DNA from 3 places in the Avibacterium volantium genome. Region 2 is predicted to be linked to each of the others. Evidence: riboswitches for the same ligand, from Rfam matches in the RefSeq annotation. Region 2 holds a riboswitch; each other region holds the start of a gene.
What was found. A riboswitch is a leader RNA that binds a small molecule or an ion and turns the genes downstream of it on or off. The one in region 2 is predicted to bind thiamine pyrophosphate.

Region 1: another riboswitch for thiamine pyrophosphate. It lies ahead of ELZ61_RS08265 (IS3 family transposase); the one in region 2 lies ahead of ELZ61_RS06215 (ABC transporter ATP-binding protein).
Region 3: another riboswitch for thiamine pyrophosphate. It lies ahead of ELZ61_RS08115 (ABC transporter substrate-binding protein); the one in region 2 lies ahead of ELZ61_RS06215 (ABC transporter ATP-binding protein).

Annotation. Positions count from the first base shown of each region.
Region 1 covers NZ_LR134167.1:1,730,836-1,734,092, reverse strand. Annotated here, with positions in the region: one part of gene ELZ61_RS08265 (IS3 family transposase) at 50-927, opposite strand; one part of gene ELZ61_RS08265 (IS3 family transposase) at 927-1,377, opposite strand; TPP riboswitch at 1,567-1,661, opposite strand; gene ELZ61_RS08260 (REP-associated tyrosine transposase) at 1,970-2,470, shown strand; gene ELZ61_RS08255 (DNA internalization-related competence protein ComEC/Rec2) at 2,638-3,257, shown strand, end outside.
Region 2 covers NZ_LR134167.1:1,281,534-1,284,790, reverse strand. Annotated here, with positions in the region: gene ELZ61_RS06225 (ABC transporter substrate-binding protein) at 1-97, opposite strand, end outside; gene ELZ61_RS06220 (ABC transporter permease) at 106-861, opposite strand; gene ELZ61_RS06215 (ABC transporter ATP-binding protein) at 861-1,574, opposite strand; TPP riboswitch at 1,654-1,744, opposite strand; gene ELZ61_RS06210 (FTR1 family iron permease) at 1,912-3,257, shown strand, end outside.
Region 3 covers NZ_LR134167.1:1,695,560-1,698,816, reverse strand. Annotated here, with positions in the region: gene ELZ61_RS08120 (metallophosphoesterase) at 1-560, opposite strand, end outside; gene ELZ61_RS08115 (ABC transporter substrate-binding protein) at 641-1,699, opposite strand; TPP riboswitch at 1,796-1,898, opposite strand; gene acnB (bifunctional aconitate hydratase 2/2-methylisocitrate dehydratase) at 2,120-3,257, opposite strand, start outside.

The DNA of each region.
Region 1 (3,257 bases), 450 kb from region 2:
CCCAGTCCTGATCTGCCCCCAAAAAGTTAGACTATATTCTAATTTAATTTTAATTCAAGGACTGAGTTCTGTATTCCACAGGGCTTAGTCCTTTGAGCTTCACTTGAATACGCTCATTGTTGTAGTAATGAATGTACTCGTGAATCACTTTTTCAAGCTGTTCAAAGGTTTCAAACCGCTTGCCAAAGTAACATTCCGTCTTCAATCGCCCGAAAAAGCTTTCCATCGCACCATTATCAAGGCAATTACCTTTTCTCGACATACTTTGCTTAATACCGTATTTTTTCAATATCTCCTGATAACCCATCATTTGATACTGCCATCCTTGGTCGGAATGCAGTATCGGTTTTTCCCCCGCTAATCGGTTCACCGCCTGGGTCAACATTCTGGTTATCTGCTCAAAATTCGGACTTCTCGCCACATTATAAGCAATAATTTCGTTATTAAACAAGTCTTTAATCGGCGATAAATACACTTTGCCTTCCGCACATTTGAACTCGGTGATATCCGTTACCCACTTCTCATTCGGCATCGTTGCCGTAAAATCCCGTTGCAACAGATTATCGGCAATTTGTCCCACTTTGCCTTGGTAAGAACGATATTTTTTCTGCTTACTTTTTCCTTTTAACCCCAAACGTTGCATTATCGCTTGCACCCTTTTGTGGTTGATAATCAAGTATTTCCTTAATTCCAAGGTAATTCGACGATAACCATAATTTTCGTCATTTTTGCGATAAATTTCCTCTATTTTCTGTGAAATCGCTACATTTTTATCCGACTTTGGCTTGAGATGATAAAAGAACGAACTGCGTGCCAATCCGATTAGCCTGAGTAACAATTCCAACGGGAAACGCGAGCGTAAGGCATTTACGATGACGGCTTTTTCTGCATTTTTTGTTGGTTGAGTTCCTGCAACTTTTTTAGCATTGTATTCTCCGCTTCTAATTCCAAAATTCGGTAACGCAAGCGTTCTTCTTCTGTTTTGGGCGTTGGTGGCATTTTAGGTGAGTTGAGTTTCATACTTGGACGACCTTTAGGTTTGAGTAATAACCCATCTATACCTTGTTTTTCAAAGCGTTGCAACCATTGACTAATTATCCCTGAACTGGGGATATCAAAGCGAAAGCAGGCGGCTTCAGCGGAGCACTGGCCTTTTTTGATAGCTTGAATAACCTTTAATTTAAACTCAACAGAATAATATCGTTTTTTACCTAACACAGCTAATCCATTGATTCCATTATGATTAAATTTCGCAATCCAACGTGCTAACGTTCTTTGGGGAAGCTGAAAATACTGGCGAGTAAGCGAACGGTTTTTTCCATTTTGATGATAAAAGTCGAGCACTTGTTGTTTGAAACGTTGAGTATATTTAGTCATAAAAAATCTGCACCTTAATCAGTTGGTTGTTTAGTCCAACTTTTGGGGTGCAGATCATCCCATTGCCTTTATAATAAAAAATCATCTATAAAATCAATGTGATAGGGAATGATGTTGTGGAATGACAATTTGAAAATAAAAAAGGGAAGAATAAAGTGCGGTTAAAAATAGACAGATTTTTTACAAAAAGCGTTTTCATAATAAGTTTCCTACGTCAGTGCTAACTGGATCAGGTTCAACGGGTATTATCTCAGCTACACAAGGCAGCACCCCGACTATTAATGGCTTCACTCTACAAAGAAATAAACAGAAACACAATCTCACCACTCAGAATTTCCGCATTTTGCATAAAGTATTTTTCCGTTTTGCGAGCAAGATCGCAAAAATTGTTTAACAAGATTGCGAAAGTGCGGTGCTTTTTTCATCATATTTTTATTTGTAATGGTAAGTTGTCATTTTATGTAAGTAGGCGTAGGGTGGGCTTTAGCCCACCATTTGGAATTGAATAACCTTGTTATTGCTAATACCGATAAAAATGGTGGGCTAAAGCCCACCCTACGTTTCTACGTTTCTTATGAGAGGGTCAGAAATAATGCCAAATTATCGGAGAGATTTTACAAAAGGCGCGTGTTATTTTTTTACATTGACATTGCAAGATCGTACAAAATGTTATCTTACTCAGCATATAGAAAAATTACGGCAAGCCTATCAAGAAACAGTGAGAAGGTATCCCTTTGAAACCATCGCAATTTGTGTGTTACCTGATCATCTGCATTTCATAATGCAATTACCACAGGATGATGATAATTATTCTAAGCGTATTGCTTTTTTTAAAACGGTATTTACGAAATTATTACCAAAGGCGTATCGCAATGAGAACCAAAGTCGAATAAAAAAGCGAGAAGCCGGAATATGGCAAAGACAATTTTGGGAGCATCGTATCCGTGATGAACTAGATTTGAACAATCATTTAGACTATATCTATTTCAATCCTGTTAAACACGGTTATGTTAATGCTCCCAAAGATTGGCCGTTTTCCTCATTTCGAAGAGATGTTGAAAGAGGATTTTTTCCATTGAATTGGGGTAGTTAATAAAAGGTGTAATCGGAGTGGCATAGAGCGTAGGGTGGGCTTTAGCCCACCGTTTTTATCAAGGTAGGCAATGCCAAGGTTATTCAATCCTAAGTGGTGGGCTGAAGCCCACCCTACGATTTACAACGATTTTTGTTTATAAAGGTAATTTTTAATCTTATATAGGAATGAAATTTTCGCTGAAATTAGATGTAATTTTATGGCTGGTGATTGGTGCAGGCTTGAGTTTGCTTTATGTGCCGAAAGCCTTATTGCTTGGTGTTGAGTTAATGCTTTGCACTGTGGGAATTGGGATCTTAGCTGTTTTAACAGCCTATCTTTTCGCCTATTATAAAATCGCAAAAGGGCTGGTTTATGGCGTGATTTTTGTATTGAGTCTAGGGTATTTTCATCATCAAGCGCTGAAAATTTTGAGCCAAGCGGAGCAGAGTGCCAGTTTAAACAGGATCAGCATTCCAATTAAGATCGAGAAAATCTTACATCAGCAAGATTATCAAACTGTGATCGCCACTGGGAAATTGGCAGAAAATTTACCTAGCCAGCGAATATATTTGCAATGGCAAAACTCAGAGAAAAATTTGGAAAATAAGGCAGCAGAGCAAATTAAAGCAGGGCAAATTTGGCAAGCGGAATTATTGCTCAAACCCTTATCAGGCCGTTTAAATCAAGGGGGCTTTGATCGGCAAAAATGGTATTTTTCACAAGGTATCACAGCCTATGGCAGAGTAAAAAGTGCGGTGCAAATTTCGCAAGATTTTGCGTGGCGAGAGCGATTATTGCAGGCCAG
Region 2 (3,257 bases):
ACCAATCCAGCAATAAGGTTAATTTTTCTTTAGCTTGCGCGCTAATGCTCATACCTAAAGCGAAAATTAAACTGCATAAATACCATTGTTTTTTCATTTTTTCTCCTAACGTAAATGACAGACCCAAGGAATAATGCGGTGAAGCAATTTATCTATCACGAAATACAGCAAGAGTGCGATAACCACCAAAATAAACAACGCCGCGAACATTAAACTAATTTGAATTCGTGCATTGGCTTGCAACATTAAATAACCAAGCCCTTGTGATGATCCTACCCATTCCCCCACAATCGCCCCAATGGGGGCAACAGAAACCGCAATGCGCAAGCCCGAGGCTAACGCAGGCAAAGCGGCAGGTAAGCGAACCTTAAATAATAATTGCCTTGATGAAATTCCCATTGTTTGCGCCAGCTCTAACCATTGCTTTGGGGTGTTACGCAAGCCGTCATAACAGGCGGCGGTAACAGGGAAATAAATAATCAAAATGGTCATCGCAATTTTTGATGCAATGCCATAACCAAACCAAAGCACCAATAATGGTGCAATGGCAAAAACGGGAATCGCCTGCGAAGCAATTAAAATGGGCAATAAAAAGGCTGAAAGTGTTTGTGAAGAAGCCAACAATAAAGCAGAAAGCAAACCAAATAAAAACCCCAACACCAGCCCTAATAAAATTTCCCATAAAGTAATTTTGGCGTGCATAAATAATAAAGCCCATTGTGAAGATACTTCATTTAGCACGGCAACAGGTTCAGGCAATAAATAATGTGGGATCGCAAAAATTGAAATCGCCCCTTGCCAGCACAAGGCGAAAAATAAGGTCATTATCAATGCTCGAAATAGGCTTTGCCACGCAAACATTAATGTTCCCCCATTAACTGCTTAAATAAATATTGCTGTAATTGCCATAATTTCTCTTGCGAAAAATCTCTCGGTGCTTTGCCTTGCGGGCAAATGTGCGGTGAAAGCTGAACGGGTTGTTGGTGCAAAATATAGATTTTATCGGCTAGCAATAAGGCTTCTTGCGGATCGTGGGTGATAAGCAACACGGTTTTATCTGCCAATAACTGATGTGAAAGCTGCTGTAATTGCAAGCGAGTTACGGCATCTAACGCGGAAAAGGGTTCGTCCATTAAAATAATCTCTGCATCTTGCATTAGCGTTCGGGCCAACGCCACGCGCTGCCGCTGTCCACCAGAAAGCTGATAGCAAGGCTTATGCAAATGTTGCTCCATTTTCACCGCCCTTAATAAAGTGCGGGCTTTTTCTTCCGTTTTTTTCGTTTTGCTATGAGTAAGATGCTGATAAAGCTGAACATTATCTAAAATAGACAGCCAAGGATACAAACTATCCTGCTGCGCAAGCCAAGCGATATTGCCAGAACATTGAATACGCCCTTGCACAATCGCTTGATTTTCTAACCCAGCAATAGCACGCAATAAGGTTGATTTCCCCACGCCTGATGCGCCAAGCAACGCCACCCACTCCCCTTGTAATACGCTAAAATGAAAATGCTCAAACAAAGGTTGCTCAGCAAAACTGAGTTTAAGATCGGAAATTTCGATGGCTTTCATCGTTCATTCACCAATCAACGTGATGGAAAAAAGCCGTTAAAAATAAAAGAAGTGCGGTGAGAATTTAATAAGAAAAGAAGCGTTTGCATAATTAGTTTCCTACGTCAGTATTAGCTGTATCAGGTTCACGGGTATCATCTCAGCTTAAATAAGCACCCCGACTAATGCAAAACAGTGTAACGGAAGTTCAAATAAAAATCAAAAGGTTAATCGTCAGCAAGAACTTGATCTTCATCAAGAAAGGCAAAATGCCTGTTTTTTCTACTTGATAAATATTTTAATAGGCGGATAATAGTGCGGAAATAAGAATAACTTTTATTTAGATTAGAGAATAAAAATGGTGTTTTTGCGTTATTGTCGTTATCTGCTGTGCTTAACTTTACTCTTTTTTACTTCTTTCTCCTTCGCTTCTGAAAACTATCAACAATGGGTACAAGACATTGAAAACCGTCTTGATAAAACCGCTCAGCTTTACCAAGAAAAGCAAATTGATGATGCACGCACCGAAGTGCAAATGGCTTATTTTGAAGTATTTGAGAATTTAGAGGGTCCGATTCGCATTAACTTTTCCGCACAAAAAAGCTACCAAATGGAAGCGATGTTTGGGGAAATTCGTAAAATGATTGGTGAGGGGAAACCGCTGAATGAGGTGCAGGCAAAAATCAATCAACTCAAACAAGACCTTCAAGCGGTTTTACCCGTTTTAGAGCAAGGGCATCAGCTCAACGCGTCCACGCAACACGATGTGTATCAACACGAAGAAATCGCTCCTTATTGGCAAGAAAGTTTTAAAATCATTGATGATTTACTCGCCCAAGCAATTGGCGACTATCAAAAAGGGGAATTTGCTCAGGCAAAGAAACGCATTCAGCAAGCTCAATATGATGGCTATAAAAATAGCGAAATGGAAATGTCCATTCGTAAAAATCGTTCCGCCGCGGCTTCGGCGAGCATTAATCAACAGTTTTACGATTTGATTAAACTCAGCGAGCAACCCGAGCAAATTAATGCGTTAGGCTATCAAATCACCACTCTGTTACAAGATATTGAAGAACAGCTCCCGCAACTGCCAACCACCAAAGCGGCACAGGCAACAACGCAAAGTGCGGTGCAAAATTCGCAAGATTTTTCTGATAAGCAAAACTGGAGCGAGGTGGCAACTCAGGTTAATGCGGGGATCAAAAATGCCATTGCCCTGTTTGAAAAAGGCGAAAACAAAAAAGCGATGCTTGCGGTGCAAGATACTTATTTCGATATTTTTGAAAATAGCGGAATGGAAAACAAAATTGGTTCGCGCGATAGCAATTTTAAAACAGAAATTGAGGGCTACTTCACTCGCTTAGTGAGCCTGATGAAAGCTAATCAGCCCGCTGAACAACTGCATCAACAAGCACAAGGTTTAGCACAAAACCTAAATAAAGCGGTGGAAATGTTGCAAGGCAATCAACAAAGCGATTGGGCAATGTTCCTTTATAGCTTCTTAATTATGCTGCGTGAGGGCTTAGAAGCCTTGCTGATTGTGGCAGCGATTGTAGCTTATTTAGTGAAAAACAATCATCAAGATAAATTGCCAGTAATTAAACAATCGGTCTATGTGGCGTTGATTGCCAGTGTTATCACCGCGGCTATTTTCCAACTGGTGTTCTCTAATTCGGGGGCAAGCCGTGAATTACTCGAAGGTTT
Region 3 (3,257 bases), 410 kb from region 2:
ATATTATCATCCATAATATCGCCCGGCAGCAAAATAATATCCACCTTTTGTTCATTCATTATTTCAGCCAGTTGATCTAATTGTTTCCCGCCAAATAAACGCCCAAGGTGAAAATCACTCGCCATTCCAATGCGCAGTGGCTTGAAAGGCTTGTCTAGCGTGATTTCATAATGAATCACCTGTGGCGTGTAAGCATTATACACACTCAAACCAATCAAGCTGGCTAAACCAATAGGATAAAGCCAAGCTAAAGTGCGCTGTAATTTTTGCTTAAATTTTTGTTTTCTAAAAATAAAGTAAATCGCCGCACACACCAAACTGACAAAACAGGCAAAGAGCAAAAAGGCTAAAATAAATGCACTGGTGCGGAACATTGGATAAATGCGCGACACAGTGAGCAAAATAATACTGTTTGCGCCGAGATAAGTAATAAGGGTTAAAATTTTACGACAAACAGGACTGGTATTTTGCAAATAAAGCCAAGATAACGTGCGGTTAAAAATATAAATGAAGAATTGTAAAAAAATAATACAAATTGCGAAAATAATTTGGTATCGCATTACGAACAGCTTTCCTAAAATAAAAAATCATAAAGAGCGGTTATTTTTAACCGCACTTTATATTTTGTCAATGGAAAAGCTTAGTTGAGCTTAATTTCTTCAATCCAACGCTTAATCAAGCGCTTACCTTCTTCATCTGAACCAAAGCGTTCAAAATCAAAGTCAATGAGTTTTAAGGTTTTTGGATCAGTGGAATTTGGTGAGGCTTTGGCGTGAATATTGGTTGGAATTTGATACATTTTTTCTTCGCGCCACGCAATTTCTTGCGCTTCTGGCGTTAATGCCCAATCCATAAATAATTTTGCATTTTGTAAATTTCTTGCCCCTTTCAAAATGCTGATACCGCCAAGGGAATAGCTGTCGCCTTCGCAAGGTAAAATGGCTTCCACAGGCGCACCATTTTCTTTCTCGGTTTGATAACCATTAATAAAACCAATGGTTACCGCCGCATCACCACGAGAGAGATTGGATTTCTCTGTACCACTTTTAGCATATTGAGAAATATTTTTATCTAAGGCTTTCAAGTAGCGAAAGGCTTCTTCTTCACCAAATAACTGTACTAGCGTTGCGATAAAAGTGTAGCCCGTGCCAGTATTGCGCGGATCAGGCATTTGAATTTGATCTTTAAATTTTGGATCGGTTAAATCTTTCCAGCATTTTGGATAGTCTTTAATGCCTAATTGTTTGAATTTCTCGGTGTTTACGCCAATGCCTAACACAATAATGTAACCAATGGAGGTAACATCGCCGTGTTTGTCGAGCAGGGCTTTAAATTGTGGCATAGTTTCCGCTTGCAATGGCGAACGATAAGGCTCGAGTAAGCCTAATTGCGCGGCTTGAAAGTGTGGTTCAATTGTGCCGCCGTACCAAATATCCGCTTGTGGCAAGGCTTGCTCCGCTTTGATTTTGGCAAGGGTTGCGCCCGTGCTGTTACGCACAAATTTGGTATCCACGTTATATTTCTTGGCAAAAACTTGCGCCATTTTTTCGCAGACAGAATGTTGCACGCTGCAATAAACCGTTAATCGCCCTTCAGCTTGCGCATTGTGGCTGAATAAAAATAGGCTGCCTGCAGCACAAATAGGCAGAAGCGATTTGGCTAAAAATGATGAGAAAAACGTCTTAAATTGCATTGTCATTTCCTTATTAACGAAAAGTAAAAAGTGATATTGACGAGCAAGGAAGAAATTAGAAAGGTAAAACAGAAAATTCCGCAAAATAAAGGCGTTTGCAAGAATATGATCTAATTAGTTTCCTACGTCAGCATTAACTGAATCAGGTTCACGGGTATTATCTCAGCTCGTTTGGATATTCCATCAAGCACCCCGACTAATTCCCGTTTAGTATAGAAAGGGCAGGCTAGGGCTGTCAATGATAAAAAGGTTAAATGGCATTAATTAATGATGAAAAGATTTAATAAAAATAATGAAAAAAATTACCGCACTTTTCTTTTTATTTAGGAAAGAAAATAACTGCATTTTTATTTTTAATAAACAGAGAAAAAAGAAAAGTGCGGTGAAATTTTTTGAATTTTTCACCGCACTTTGTGATAGACGTTATTAAGCTGGTGCTTGGAAGATTACTTGATCGGCTTTTTGTGTATATTGATTAAGTTGATCAAAATTCATATAGCGATAAGTGTCGTCTTTGTCCTGCTGTAAATCCGCCACATAGGCTTGGTATTCTTCTGGCGTTGGCAGTTTGCCGAGTAGTGCTGCTACGGCGGCGAGTTCTGCGGAAGCCAAATACACGTTTGCGCCTTGTCCTAAGCGGTTCGGGAAGTTACGGGTGGAGGTGGACACCACGGTGGCGTTGTTTGCCACGCGCGCTTGGTTACCCATACAAAGTGAACAGCCTGGGATTTCAATACGCGCACCACTTTTGCCGTAAATGCTGTAATAGCCTTCTTCTGTTAATAGGCTTGCGTCCATTTTGGTTGGCGGTGCGATCCAAAGGCGAGTAGGAATGACGTCTTTGAATTTGGCTAATAATTTCCCTGCAGCACGGAAATGTCCAATGTTGGTCATACAAGAGCCGATAAACACTTCGTCAATTTTATCCCCTTGCACTTCAGAAAGCAGTCGAGCGTCATCAGGATCATTTGGTGCGCATAAAATCGGTTCTTTGATTTCGTTGAGATCGATTTCAATCACCGCGGCATATTCTGCATCAGGATCAGCGCTGAGCAATTCTGGGTTTTCTAACCATTTTTCCATTGCTTTGATACGGCGTTCAAGGGTGCGCGCATCGCCATAGCCCTCAGCAATCATCCATTTGAGCAACACGATATTGGAATTGAGATATTCAATGATCGGTTCTTTATCTAATTTGATGGTACAAGCCGCCGCAGAGCGTTCAGCAGAAGCATCGGAAAGCTCAAAGGCTTGTTCCACTTTCAGGTGTTCTAGCCCTTCAATTTCTAAAATACGACCCGAGAAAATATTTTTCTTGCCTTGTTTTTCTACGGTGAGCAAGCCTTGTTGGATCGCATAATAAGGAATAGCGTGTACCAAATCACGCAAGGTGATCCCTGGTTGCATTTCCCCTTTGAAACGTACTAGCACGCTTTCAGGCATATCCAACGGCATTACGCCAGTGGCAGCAGCGAATGCCACCAAACCTGACCCCGCAGGGAAAGAGATACCAATCGGGAAGCGTGTGTGCGAATCGCCGCCAGTGCCTACGGTATCAGGCAAT